DNA from 3 places in the Candidatus Symbiopectobacterium sp. NZEC127 genome. Region 2 is predicted to be linked to each of the others. Evidence: predicted binding sites of a transcription regulator. Region 2 holds the regulator's gene; each other region holds the start of a gene.
The links. Region 2 encodes Fur, which represses iron uptake genes when iron is present. Its sites were predicted from a motif close to ATAATAATGAGAACNACTATCAA; they were not measured.

Region 1 (4,557 bases), on a different contig from region 2:
AAAGCACCTCAGGCAGAAAAACGTCCGTACCCCCTCACGACCCACGGTGATACCCGCATTGATAATTACTACTGGCTACGTGACGATGCGCGGGAAGATCCGGCCGTATTGTCGTATCTGCAAGCAGAAAACGCCTATTGCGCCTCGCATATGCAACCCTGCGATGCGGTGAAAGAAACGCTTTATCAGGAGATGGTGGCGCGGATCCCGGCGCAGGATGCGTCGGTGCCTTATGTTAAACGTGGTTATCGCTATCAGACGCGCTACGAATCGGGTAAAGAGTACGCGCTCTATGTGCGCCAGCCTGCATCGGAAACGGAACAGTGGCAACTGTTGCTGGATGAGAATGAACGTGCCGCAGACAGCGAGTTCTATCATCTGGGGGTGCTGTCCGTCAGCCCGGACAACCGACTGCTGGCGTTGGCAGAGGATAAAATTTCTCGCCGTCAGTACGACATCCGTTTTCGCAACCTGGAGAGCGGGGAGTGGTTGCCGGACGTCATTGAGCATGTCTCGGCAAACATGCAGTGGAATGCTGATGCCTCCGCGATTTACTACGTGCGCAAGCACCCGCAGACGCTGCTTCCCTATCAGGTCTATATGCATCGCCTCGGTGATGATGTCAGCCAGGATCGTCTGATCTATGAAGAGCAGGATGATACCTATTACGTCAGTCTGGGTGAAACCACCTCTGAAGCGTATATCGTTATCTTCCTGAGCAGTACCACCACTACCGAAGTTCGCTTGCTGGATGCGCACGACAGTCAGGCCGTGCCGCAGGTGTTTATTCCGCGCCGTAAAGATCATGAGTATGGGGTGGACCACTATCAGGGCGCATTCTATCTGCGCTCGAACCGTGAGGGCAAAAACTTCGGCCTGTATCGCACTGTCGGTTGGGATGAGTCGGCGTTGGAAACGCTCATCGCGCCGCATAACACCCGCGTGCTGGAGAGTTTTGAGCTGTTCCGCGATTGGCTGGTGCTGGAAGAGAGAGAGAAGGGCTTAACCTCCCTGCGTCAGGTGCATTGGCAGACCGGCGCCGAAAAGAACATCAGCTTTAACGATCCCAGCTATGTTACCTGGCTTGCTTACAATCCGACGCCTGAGACCTCATTGCTGCGTTTTGGTTATTCATCCATGACCACGCCAACCTCGCTGTACGAGATCAATCTGGACAGCGGTGAACAGTGCCTGCTCAAACAGGCGGAGGTTAAACACTTTGCCGCTACGGATTATTGCAGCGAACGCCTGTGGATTACCGTGCGCGATGGCGTTGAAGTGCCGGTGTCGCTGGTGTATCGCCGCGACTGCTATCAACCTGGCAAAAATCCGCTTCTGGTGTACGGCTACGGTGCCTATGGCAGCAGCATGGAGCCGGATTTTAGCGTGAGTCGCCTGAGCCTGCTCGACAGAGGGTTTGTGTTTGCGTTGACCCACATTCGCGGCGGCGGGGAGTTGGGGCAGCAATGGTATGACGACGGCCGCTTGCTCAATAAGATGCACTCCTTTACCGATTTTATTGATATATCTCGCGCATTGGTGGCGCAGGGGTATGGTAATGAAAAGCAGCTTTATGCCATGGGCGGCAGTGCGGGAGGCTTGCTGATGGGCGCAGTCGTTAACCTGGCCCCTGCGCTGTTTAAAGGCGTGGTAGCGCAGGTCCCGTTTGTCGATGTGCTGACCACCATGCTTGATGAGTCAATTCCATTGACCACCGGCGAATATGACGAGTGGGGGAACCCTGGTGAGCCGCGTTATTATGACTACATCAAAAGCTACAGCCCTTATGACAATGTCAGTGCTCAAGCCTACCCGCACCTGTTGATTACCACCGGACTGCATGACTCGCAAGTTCAGTATTGGGAACCGGCCAAATGGGTGGCTAAGTTGCGTGAGCTGAAAACTGACGACAACCTGCTGCTGCTGTTGACGGATATGGATGCCGGGCACGGGGGAAAATCAGGTCGATTCAAACAATACGAAGACATTGCGCTGGAGTACGCATTTTTGCTGATGGTTGAAGAGAAGTAAAATACAGGGCTCGCGACTGGAGTAATCCCGCTGAGTGCGGGATTACCCGTTCAGCGTACTAAGGCATCAGCTCACCGTATCGGTTTGCTGGGCGCGTTTTGACCGTTTATCCGCCCGTTTTTCTGCTGCGGTCTTTGCCGGTTTTTTCTTGCTGTTCTTCTTGCTGTCCATGCCTTTACTCATTTGATTTGCCTCTCTCGGTAAAAGGTGGTGTGCCTCACCATTAACCGCCTGTTGGGCATAACATGCAAGCGAAAAAAGTGTTTTGGACAGCAGATTTCAGGCTATTTTGTCTTGGGTTCGTAGGGGAGGCGGGAGAACTGCAACGATCGTTGGCGGTAGAATGCGATGCGTTCACGAAAATAGTCACGCAGATGCTCCGGTTGCTCTCTTTCCACGATGTCTGGAATGACCGGCATATTGTACCGTTCCTTGAACGCCACGCCAGAGGCTGCGAGATCAACATTCACTCTATCCATCTCTTGCGCAGAAAGAGTAGCCAGATTATACGCCATTGTTCTTATCCTCAGGGCCGTCAGTGAGCGCGCATGATAGCATTTTTAGCCCAGCGGGCATACGCCGGTATTGCTCCACGACCTAATGCTAAAAAAGAATGATTATTTTTTATAAAATTAAAATGAAGCAGCGTTTTTTATAAACTGCCTGAAATGCACTAAGAGGAAATAAAAACCATTCTCAGATGAATGAAATGAATAACTATTTGATGAAATTGAAAATCGTTATCAATTAACTTATCTTGATGATTAATAATGATTTATTTTTTATGTTAATTATATTGATAATAAAATGTTTTTTATTTTTTAACAGCAAGGCATAATGAAAAAAATTGACTCACCTGCCAATCAGAGGGAATGAAAGATGCTCAAAAAAGAGATGATTCAACAATTAAACGACCAGCTAAACCTGGAGTTCTATTCTGCTAATTTGTACCTGCAAATGAGCGCATGGTGTGGCGATAAAGGTTTTGAAGGTGCGTCAGCATTCCTGAAAACACATTCGCAAGAAGAGATGGAACATATGCAACGCCTCTTCAACTATCTGGATGATACCGGCAGCATGCCCGTACTGGGCGCTATCGCTGCGCCGCCGGTCGATTTTGCTTCACTGTCTGACGTATTTGAACAGACCTATGAGCATGAGCAATTAATTACGCAAAAAATCAACGAGCTGGCTCATGCAGCAATGACGCAGCAAGATTATTCAACGTTCAACTTCTTGCAATGGTATGTTGCTGAGCAACATGAAGAAGAGAAACTGTTTAAATCCATTCTCGACAAGCTGGCATTGGTCAGTACGGCGCAGGGGGGTCTGTTCTTTATCGATCAGGACCTGAAAAAAATGACGACTGCACCGACCCAACAGTAACGCGTTATTACGTTCCCTTCAGGCTAAAAGAAGTCGTCAGCCTGAAGGGAATGGGCATTAACAGACGCCGAAATTGCCCTCCTCGCGGTAAAGCGAGACGCTATCAACGCTGATTTCTATTTCTTTCTCAACAGGATCGTCAATTCTCGCGCAGTAAAGCCTGCTGTCCTCTACGCTAAGCACTCGCATTCTTGGCCCACCGGTTTTACTTTGAACGATATCCCCTGGTTTAAACATCGCAGCCACCTTTTGCCTGAGTAATACTACACATGGCGCTTACTTTTCGCTCCCCAAGCGCCTGCAAGGGTACTGATTACGGCACCGAGCAGCAGTGCAAAAAATGACCACAGCGCGGCTTTTGCCGCTGCTTTTGACATTTGGTCAGCCTGCTCGACGGCCTGCTTTTTCCAGTCCTCATAACGCTGCTGAGCCTGCTGTATATTCTGTTGTGCTTGAGTAAGGCGCTCGCTCACTTCTTTCACCATACGATCGCGGGTACTGATAATGTTTTCGACCGCCCGGTCAGCCTCAGTTGGCGTGAGATCGGTGTTTTGCGTTAACGCACGCTTGATATCATCACGATTGATGCTGGCTGCAATCGTTTTACTTCGTTGCGCAAGTTTCTCGGTTAATTGGGCTGCAACCTGCTCACTCGGTTCTGTGCCAACGGCCATACGGCGCGCAGCCAGCATGATATCCTGTTTGGCACCTTGTAATTGCTGCTTGAGATAATCGGGTTGTAATGTGGGGATACCGGATTTAACTAACGCATTTTCCACTTCACTCTGCAAGCCATCACTTGAGAGGTGCGTATCAAGCATGATCTCTTCAAATAAATTTTGCCCCGCATCCCCCATGCGAGAGAGCCCATGCCCCAGCGCTTCGCCACCGCTGGAAATCATCGAACCTGTCGCAGATGCGATTGAGCCTAACGCACTTCCCGCTGTTTTTATTGACGAACTCACCAGCATGGCACCCAATACTGAAGCCACCAGTAACGCGCTGGCCCAATTCAAGAAGCCGTGAATCATACCATCGTAACCCGCCAATCGGCCTGCGATAAACGATCCTGCAAATAAACTGATGACAATGGAGAACACCGTCCATAGACCGACGGCCATACCTGCGCCATTTACCGGA
Region 2 (4,557 bases):
GCAATCTCGGATGCGCCAAGGTAGATGGCATCGGTGCTGGAACGAATGGTGCTTACCGTCGTCGCCAGACTGGTTTGCATATTCCGCAGCAGAGGCAGCAACCGCCCCACACAGTTACGACCAAAATCATGAATCGGCTTGCCGAGTTGCCCGGAAGCGATAGCGCTGAAGTGATCGCGTAGCGTATCGAGTGGCTTCACCAAACAGGCCACCAGATAGCGATCGGTGAAAAACAGCAGCAGCAGCCCAACAATCAATCCCGTCAGCAAAATATTTTGACCAACGGCAGTGATTTGCTGAAAACGCACGCCCGCTGCGGCAAACTTATCGGAGCCTGCCTTGTTAAACGCGTTTACCGAGGCCCCGAATTGACGACTGAGGGCAGGCACCGTTTCCTTGGCATAGCGTTGATATTCATCCAACGCGTTGGCCTGCGCCTTTTGAAACATCGGATCAACGCCTTGGGTAATCAGGTTGCCCCAATCGCGGACCACCGCTTCAGCCAGCGCGGCATCCAACCCCGCATGATCGATGCTGCTAAAGGTGGCCAGATCGGATTTCAGGTTGTTCAATGCCGTCAATGCTGACGCCTGTTCTTTATCCGCCAGGGTGTTTTCACCGTTACGACGCCAATCCACTACCCGTGCCAAACGGGTTACCATGCGAAAATATTGATCGTTGCCCTGATTGACTAAATTCATGTTATGGACCAGTAAGGTACTGGTCTGTGAGGTCGTGGTCATCTCTTTGAAGGAGAAAATGGTGTAGACGGAAACACCGCCCCAAAGCACACAGAAAACCCCTAAAACCCATAACATTGCCGTTCTGATGGCGATGTTTCTAAAAAATTGCATAAGCCAGCTCCAGATATAAAATAACGTACGGTAGGGTTATTATTTTTAAAAAAATCATCAGGTTTGAAACAATCCCTAACGGGAAAAACACGCGATGCTTCACGTTTGCAAGCACACAGCGAACCTTCTACTTTCATCGTCAATATTAAAAGAATATTTAGTAGTTTCCCTCCGTGATCTACAGCACGCTGTGACTAAAAATTAGTTATTACTCATATTTTTCACAAAGATAGGGAAACGGGTGATAACAATGCCGCCGCTAAAGTAATTAAAAAAACTGGCGGAATTGCGCAAATGAGCTATGTGATAAAAACCCTGACTTAATAGCGGTTATTTTCGCTTTGGGTCAGGGAAAAGATACAAGTTTCTCCTACCCCCTGCGTCTGATATTATTACTTGATATGTAGGTGATAAACCGCACCATACCATTAAGAATAAAGAGGTTATTTTATCCATGGCACTCATAGGCATTTTCTTTGGCAGTGACACCGGCAATACCGAAAACATTGCCAAGACAATCCAACAGCAACTGGGCAGTGATGTTGCAGAGGTTCATGACATCGCCAAGAGCAGCAAAGAAGATATCGAAGCGTTTGATATCCTGCTGCTGGGTATTCCGACCTGGTACTATGGTGAGGCCCAGTGCGATTGGGACGATTTCTTCCCGACATTGGAAGAAATTGATTTCAATGGAAAAATCGTTGCCCTGTTTGGCTGTGGTGACCAGGAAGATTACGCCGAATACTTTTGTGACGCGATGGGAACGCTGCGCGACATTATTGAACCGCGCGGGGCAACGATTGTCGGCAATTGGTCAACGGAAGGTTACTATTTCGAAGCCTCTAAAGGGTTGGCAGACGACAACCACTTTATCGGTCTGGCGATTGATGAAGACCGTCAACCTGAACTGACCGGTGAACGCGTGAGTGCCTGGGTCAAACAAATCAGCGAAGAGCTCAACCTGAAATCACTGGCCGGTTGATCGCCACTGTTTTACATAAAAGCCCTGATAGCAATGTCAGGGCTTTATTAATAGATAAAACCGATTAAATTAATAGAAACATTTTTTTAACTTCCTGGTCTAAGCCTGTACAATAGTACCCATCGGTTTTGTACGTTTATCAATTTTCTCCATTTTACAACAAGAGATTGCGCGCAAATGCACACTTTCTTTATGGAGACGGTATTGTTAACATCCCATGGTTTTCATTTTTAATGCGCGGTTCTATAATTGAGACGCCATTACAATTTTTGAGCCGACCGATGTCATAGGCTTAATTGCCCCCATCGACGAGAAAGCAACAGGACTAAACCCGCATGACTGACAATAACACCGCATTAAAGAAGGCCGGCTTGAAAGTCACTCTGCCAAGACTGAAGATTCTGGAAGTGTTGCAGGATCCGGAGTGTCATCACGTCAGCGCGGAAGATTTGTATAAAAAACTGATAGATATGGGCGAAGAGATCGGTCTTGCGACCGTTTATCGCGTGCTTAACCAGTTTGATGATGCCGGTATTGTCACCCGTCATAATTTTGAAGGTGGTAAGTCAGTGTTCGAGCTGACACAGCAACACCACCATGACCATCTTATTTGCCTGGATTGCGGACGCGTTATTGAATTCCGTGATGAATCTATCGAAGCGCGTCAGCGCGAAATCGCAGACAGACACGGTATCAAACTGACTAACCACAGTTTATACCTCTATGGCCATTGCAGTACGGGCGACTGCCGCGAAGAAGAAACGCTCCACGACCCAAAATAAGTCAGGTTTTTTCTGATTGATGCCATAAAAAAACCGCCCAAACAGGCGGTTTTTTCATTTCAGTCAAACGCTGGCCTCAGCCAACCCAGGTATCACGCAGACCTACCGTGCGGTTAAACACCAGATGCGTTTCGCTCGAATAGCGGCGATCGGCACAGAAATACCCTTCGCGTTCAAACTGATACGCTTTTTCTACTTCTGCCTTTGCCAAACTCGGTTCAACAAAGCCCTGAGCCACTTTTAGCGAATCCGGGTTGATGGTTGCGAGGAAGTCATCCGCCGCACCTGGATTTGGCATGTTGAACAGGCGATCGTAAAGGCGGAACTCAGCCGGTAGCGCATGTGCGGCAGAAACCCAATGAATAACGCCCTTCACTTTACGCCCGTCAGCCGGGTCTTTACTCAACGTTTCGGCATCATAAGTGCAATACAGCGCGGTGATAACGCCCTGTTCATCTTTCTCAACCCGTTCCGCCTTGATGACATACGCATTGCGCAAACGCACTTCTTTACCCAGTACCAGACGCTTGTACTGTTTGTTCGCTTCTTCACGGAAATCGGCACGATCGATATAAATCTCACGGCTGAACGGCACCTGACGCGTTCCCATTTCCGGCTGATTCGGATGATTCGGCATGGAAACCCACTCTTCGTGGCCTTCTGGCAGATTCTCGATAACCACTTTTACCGGATCCAACACCGCCATGGCGCGCGGCGCATGCTCATTCAGATCGTCACGAATACAGGATTCCAGCGCCGCCATTTCGACATTATTATCCTGTTTGGTCACGCCGATACGACGACAAAACTCACGCACGGAGGCAGCTGTGTAACCACGGCGGCGCAGGCCGGAGATGGTTGGCATGCGAGGATCGTCCCAGCCTTCAACCACTTTTTCCGTCACCAGTTGATTCAGTTTGCGTTTGGACGTCACCGCATATTCCAGGTTCAAGCGCGAGAATTCATACTGACGCGGATGACAAGGAATGGTGATGTTGTCCAACACCCAATCGTACAGGCGGCGGTTGTCCTGGAACTCCAGCGTGCACAGTGAGTGCGTAATCCCTTCCAGCGCATCGGAAATGCAGTGCGTGAAATCGTACATGGGATAGATGCACCACTTTTTCCCGGTCTGGTGATGCTCGGCAAATTTGATGCGGTACAGGACCGGATCGCGCATCACGATGAACGGTGATGCCATGTCAATCTTGGCGCGCAGACATGCGGTGCCCTCAGCAAACCCGCCGTTGCGCATTTTTTCAAACAGGTTCAGGTTTTCCTGAACGCTGCGATCGCGGTAAGGGCTGTTTTTACCAGGGGAGGTCAGCGTGCCACGGTATTCGCGGATCTGCTCGGGAGAGAGTTCATCCACATAGGCCAGCCCTTTACCAATCAGTTCGACCGCATATAGATGCAACTGGTCAAAATAATCAGAAGAATAGCGAATCTCACCGCTCCAGGTGAAACCCAACCATTGCACATCCTGCTTGATGGACTCGACGTACTCGATATCCTCTTTCACCGGGTTGGTGTCATCAAAACGCAGATTACATTGACCGTTGTAATCTTGCGCCACCCCAAAATTGAGGCAAATGGACTTGGCATGGCCGATATGCAAGTAGCCATTGGGTTCCGGCGGAAAACGGGTTTGTACCAGGCTGTGTTTTCCAGACGCCAGATCTTCATCAATGATCTGACGGATAAAATTGGTTGGGCGGGCTTCGGCCTCACTCATGCTTGATTCCTCGATGCAAAACGACACATAACCCGCAATGATCCAACAAGCTACGGCAGGACACAACTGTTACTTGCACTAAATTTTATGAAATACACAGAAAGAGGCAAAACAACGGATGATTACGCATGAAGTAATCTAAAACGGGCGTCCTGTTATGCTAACGGCGATAAAAAATGCGGCGTGAGGAATACCCCACGCCGC
Region 3 (4,557 bases), on a different contig from region 2:
GACAGCCGCTGTCTACTGCTGGATGAGCCGACATCGGCGTTAGACATCGCGCATCAGGTTGAGGTACTGGCCCTGATCCAACGTATGAGCCGTGAGGAGGGGCTGACGGTGATTGCTGTGCTGCACGATATCAATATGGCGGCGCGCTACTGCGATTATCTGGTAGCGCTGCGCGGTGGGGAAATGATTGCACAGGGGACGCCTGATGCCATCATGACGCCGCAAGTGCTCGAAGCGGTATACGGCATTCCGATGGGGATCCTGCCGCATCCTGGCGGCGGTGCGCCAGTCAGCTTTGTGTGCTAAACATGGCTTCGTTATCCCATCACATTAATCACGATCGCCGTCGCGTGCTGACGGCGCTGTTGCTTTCCCCTCTGTGCTTCTCTGCCTGGGCAAAAACCGAGACACCGCCAGATCTGCGTCGTATCGTGGCGCTAGAGTGGTTGCCTGCTGAGCTGCTGCTGGCGCTGGGCATTACGCCGCTGGGTGTGGCTGAAATCCCGAATTATCGGCTGTGGGTTGCGGAGCCGCAACTGCCCGAGTCGGTGATTGATGTCGGCTTCCGTACTGAACCTAATATGGAACTGTTGGCGCAGTTGCGGCCTTCGTTGATGGTCTACTCTGCGGGCTACGGCCCGTCGGTAGAGAAAATGTCGCGTATTGCCCCGACCATGGGGTTCACCTTTAATAACGACGCCGGGCGGCCGTTGACTATGGCAAAAGCGTCGCTGCGCCAACTGGCGCAGCGGTTAGCCATCCCTGATGCCGCAGAGCAGCATCTGCACACCTTCTCAACGTTTATGCAGCAGGCCAAGATGCAGTTGCAGTCCTACACCCGTCGTCCGCTGCTGCTGTTCTCTTTTATCGACAGCACGCACGTCTTGATTATCGCGAAGAACAGCCTGTTTCAGGAAGTGATGGATGAACTTGGCATTGAAAATGCCTGGCGTGAAGAAACCAGCTTCTGGGGCAGCGTGGTGGTGGGCGTTGAGCGTCTGGCAGACATTCAGGATGCCAACGCCATCTGTTTTGGTCACGGTGACGAGGCCATGATGGCGCAGGTAGAGCGCAGCCCGTTATGGCAGGCGCTGCCGTTTGTGCGCCAACAGCGCTGGCAGCGGGTGCCTGCGGTGTGGTTGTATGGCAGCACGCTGTCTGCAATGCGTTTTTGTCAGGTATTGCAGGATGCGCAGGAGGCTCGCCATGATGCCAGCGTCTAAGCGCTCTGGCGCGGTGCTGACGGTTGCCAGCCTGCTGGCGTTGCTGCTGTTGATGATGGCTGTCAATCTGCGCCAGGCATTGCCAGCGGCGACGTGGTGGCAGGCCGTGGCAAACCCCGAACCTGAGGATTTGCGCCAACTGCTGTTCCATTACAGCCTGTTGCCGCGTGTGGCACTCTCGCTGCTGGTCGGTGCGGGGCTGGGGTTGGCGGGGCTGCTGTTTCAGCAGGTGCTGCGCAACCCGCTCGCGGAACCGGCTACGCTGGGCATTGCCACTGGCGCTCAACTCGGGGTGACGGTGGCAACCTTATGGATGCTGCCGGGCGGCGAAGCGGCGCAGCAGTGGATGGCGATGGCGGGGGCGCTCGGTATCGGCGTACTGGTGTTTGGCCTTTCATGGGGCAAGCAGATGTCACCGATTACGTTGCTGCTCGCTGGGCTGGTGCTGAGTTTTTACTGTGCTGCCGTCAATCAACTGCTGGTGTTGTTTAACCATGAGCAGCTACAAAACCTGTTTTTGTGGAGCAGCGGCATGCTGAACCAGCAGGATTGGAGCCGCGTGGCGTTTCTGCTTCCCAGGTTGCTGGCGTGCTTTGCGCTGGCGTTGCTGCTGTTGCGCCCGCTGACCCTGCTGGGGCTGGATGATGGCGTGGCACGTAACCTGGGATTGGGATTGGTGCTGGCACGCTTAACCACGCTTGGCGTCGCGATTTTCCTTAGCGCACAACTGGTGAACGTGGCGGGGATTATCGGCTTTGTTGGCCTGTTTGCCCCGTTGCTGGCCCGCATGCTGGGCGCTCGCCGCGTGTGGCAACGGCTCTGGCTGGCGCCATTGTTAGGGGCGTTGTTGCTGGGATTGACCGATCAAACCGTGCTGTGGCTGACCCGCGTCTGGCGTGAAGTACCGACTGGCGCGGTGACGGCGCTGATTGGTGCTCCACTGCTGCTATGGCTGCTGCCGCGCTTACGCACCACGCACCAGCCTGCGCTGGTGCCATCCGGAGACATTAACGCCACCGCACCCCGCTGGGGACGCTGGCTGCTGGCAGGGATAATGCTGTTGCTGGGCGCTTTGGCGATAGCGCTGATGCTGGGTAAAGGCGCACAAGGCTGGCAATGGAGCCGCGGTGAGGAGCTGGCACAGCTGTTGCCCTGGCGCTGGCCGCGCGCGGTGGCGGCACTGACGGCGGGCATGATGCTGGCGATGGCAGGCACACTGATTCAGAAACTGACGGCTAACCCGATGGGCAGCCCGGAAGTGTTGGGTATCAGCGCGGGTGCCGCGACCGGGGTCATTCTATTGCTGTTCCTGATACCGGGAGACACCAGCGCATGGCAGTTGCCCGCGGGCAGCGCGGGCGCGGCGTTGACACTGCTGGTGATGATCACCATCGCCAGTCGCGGTGGGTTTTCCACGCAGCGCATGTTATTGGCAGGGATTGCTCTCAGTACCGCATTTTCCACCGTGCTTACGTTGCTGTTGGCGAGCGGCGATCCGCGCATGAGCGGTGTCATCACCTGGATTTCCGGTTCAACCTACGGCGTTGAATCCGCGCAGGCGATCAACATCGCGGGTGTGGCACTGGTGTTAGCCCTTATGGTGCCATTGTGCCAGCGTTGGTTGCGCATTTTGCCGTTGGGCAGCGTGACAGCTCAGGCGTTGGGCGTTGCTGTCACGCCAGTGCGCTTGCTGATTTTGCTGTTGGCATCGGTGTTGACCGCGATGGCAACCCTGACGGTGGGACCGCTCAGCTTTGTCGGGTTGATGGCGCCGCATCTGGCGCGCATGTTGGGATTTTCCCGCGTGATCCCTCAGCTTTGCTGCTCGGCATTGATTGGCGGCATATTGATGCTGTTGGCCGATTGGGCGGGCCGCATGATCCTGTTTCCTAATCAGGTGCCCGCTGGCCTGCTGGCGACCTTTATCGGCGCGCCTTACTTTATTTATCTGCTGCGTAAACACACCCATTAACCACCTGTTGGCAGGAAAAACCGTGCCAACAGGTAAATCCTATTTACATATTAAATGCAAATCCTTCTCACTATGATTCCCATTATCTAATATTATGTAGGCTCAATAGGTAGATTAGTGCTTCAGGGGCACGACCATTGTCGGGCGTTAAACCGATGATAGCCAGGTAACACGGTGTCGTGTCAGCATGATGTACGCTTAAGGGATCGTTATGAAAGGAAAGAGGTTCGGCTGCGCGAAGTCGGTTCAGGCAATGGAATCGGTAAGCGGTTTTTCTGTTTTGGCGCTGTGTGTGGGCGCTGCACTGTGGCCCGCTCTGGCGGGGGCGGCACAGACCAGCACTGCGGTGGGTGACAACACCCATCAGAGCGCTGCACAATCTGCCTCATCACCGGGTAAAAAAAGTGGCGACACGCTGGTGGTCACCGCCACCGGGGGGGCTGCGGGGCAGGATGTGCCCGGCGACTACAGCACCAAATTGACCTCAGCGGGGACGCGCTTGCTGTTAAGTCCGCGTGATATTCCGCAATCCATCACCATCGTGAATAAACAGCGCATGCAGGATCAGAACCTGCAAACGGTGGGCGACGTGTTGGATAACGTGGTTGGTGTCACCGGCAACTATACCGACAGTGAACGCATTGGCTACTATGCGCGCGGTTTCTACATCAACAATTTCGTCATTGACGATATCCCCACTTCGGTATCCGAAGCCTGGAATTTTGGTGACGCGCTGGGAGATACCGCGATCTATGACCGCATCGAAGTGGTGCGCGGTGCCAACGGCCTGCTAACCGGAACCGGTAATCCCTCCGCAACGGTGAATATGGTGCGCAAACACGCCACCAGCAAGGAAGTGACCGGCAATGTTTCCGCCAGTTACGGCTCGTGGAATAACCAACGCTATGTGACCGATCTTTCCGCGCCCTTGACCGAATCCGGCAACGTGCGCGGGCGTATTATTGCCGGCTATCAGGATCAGGATAGCTGGCTCGATCGTTACCATAAGCGCAAAAAATTTATTTCCGGCATTGTCGATGCGGATCTGGCCAATAATTCCACGCTGTCATTCGGCTACGATTATCAGGAAAGCAAAACCCCCGGTTCAACCTGGGGCGGCTTGCCGACCTGGTTCAGTAACGGCAACCGTACCCACTTCGATCGCAGCTTCAATCCCGCCCCAAACTGGGCCTATTACAACATCGAGACCAACAAGGTTTTCGCCCAGTTCAGCCATATGTTTGATAACGGCTGGGACTGGCATATCAACAGTACCCATGCGGAAACCAAGTTTGATGACAAGCTGATGTACGCTTCACCTTATGATTATTATGATGCTAATGGCGTGAAAGATCCTGCCAA

Region 1: the regulator Fur is predicted to act here: its motif matches at 2,756-2,778, upstream of ftnA (non-heme ferritin).
Region 3: the regulator Fur is predicted to act here: its motif matches at 3,250-3,272, upstream of fhuE (ferric-rhodotorulic acid/ferric-coprogen receptor FhuE).

Annotation. Positions count from the first base shown of each region.
Region 1 is NZ_JAGFPG010000001.1:517,241-521,797, forward strand. It holds gene J5069_RS02305 (S9 family peptidase) at 1-2,031, shown strand, start outside; gene J5069_RS02310 (DNA polymerase III subunit theta) at 2,316-2,546, opposite strand; gene ftnA (non-heme ferritin) at 2,911-3,417, shown strand; gene J5069_RS02320 (DUF2158 domain-containing protein) at 3,475-3,654, opposite strand; gene J5069_RS02325 (YrzE family protein) at 3,681-4,557, opposite strand, start outside.
Region 2 is NZ_JAGFPG010000004.1:364,126-368,682, reverse strand. It holds gene J5069_RS17400 (methyl-accepting chemotaxis protein) at 1-854, opposite strand, end outside; gene fldA (flavodoxin FldA) at 1,309-1,836, shown strand; gene fur (ferric iron uptake transcriptional regulator) at 2,172-2,618, shown strand; gene glnS (glutamine--tRNA ligase) at 2,695-4,353, opposite strand.
Region 3 is NZ_JAGFPG010000010.1:46,989-51,545, forward strand. It holds gene fhuC (Fe3+-hydroxamate ABC transporter ATP-binding protein FhuC) at 1-306, shown strand, start outside; gene fhuD (Fe(3+)-hydroxamate ABC transporter substrate-binding protein FhuD) at 309-1,223, shown strand; gene fhuB (Fe(3+)-hydroxamate ABC transporter permease FhuB) at 1,189-3,195, shown strand; gene fhuE (ferric-rhodotorulic acid/ferric-coprogen receptor FhuE) at 3,407-4,557, shown strand, end outside.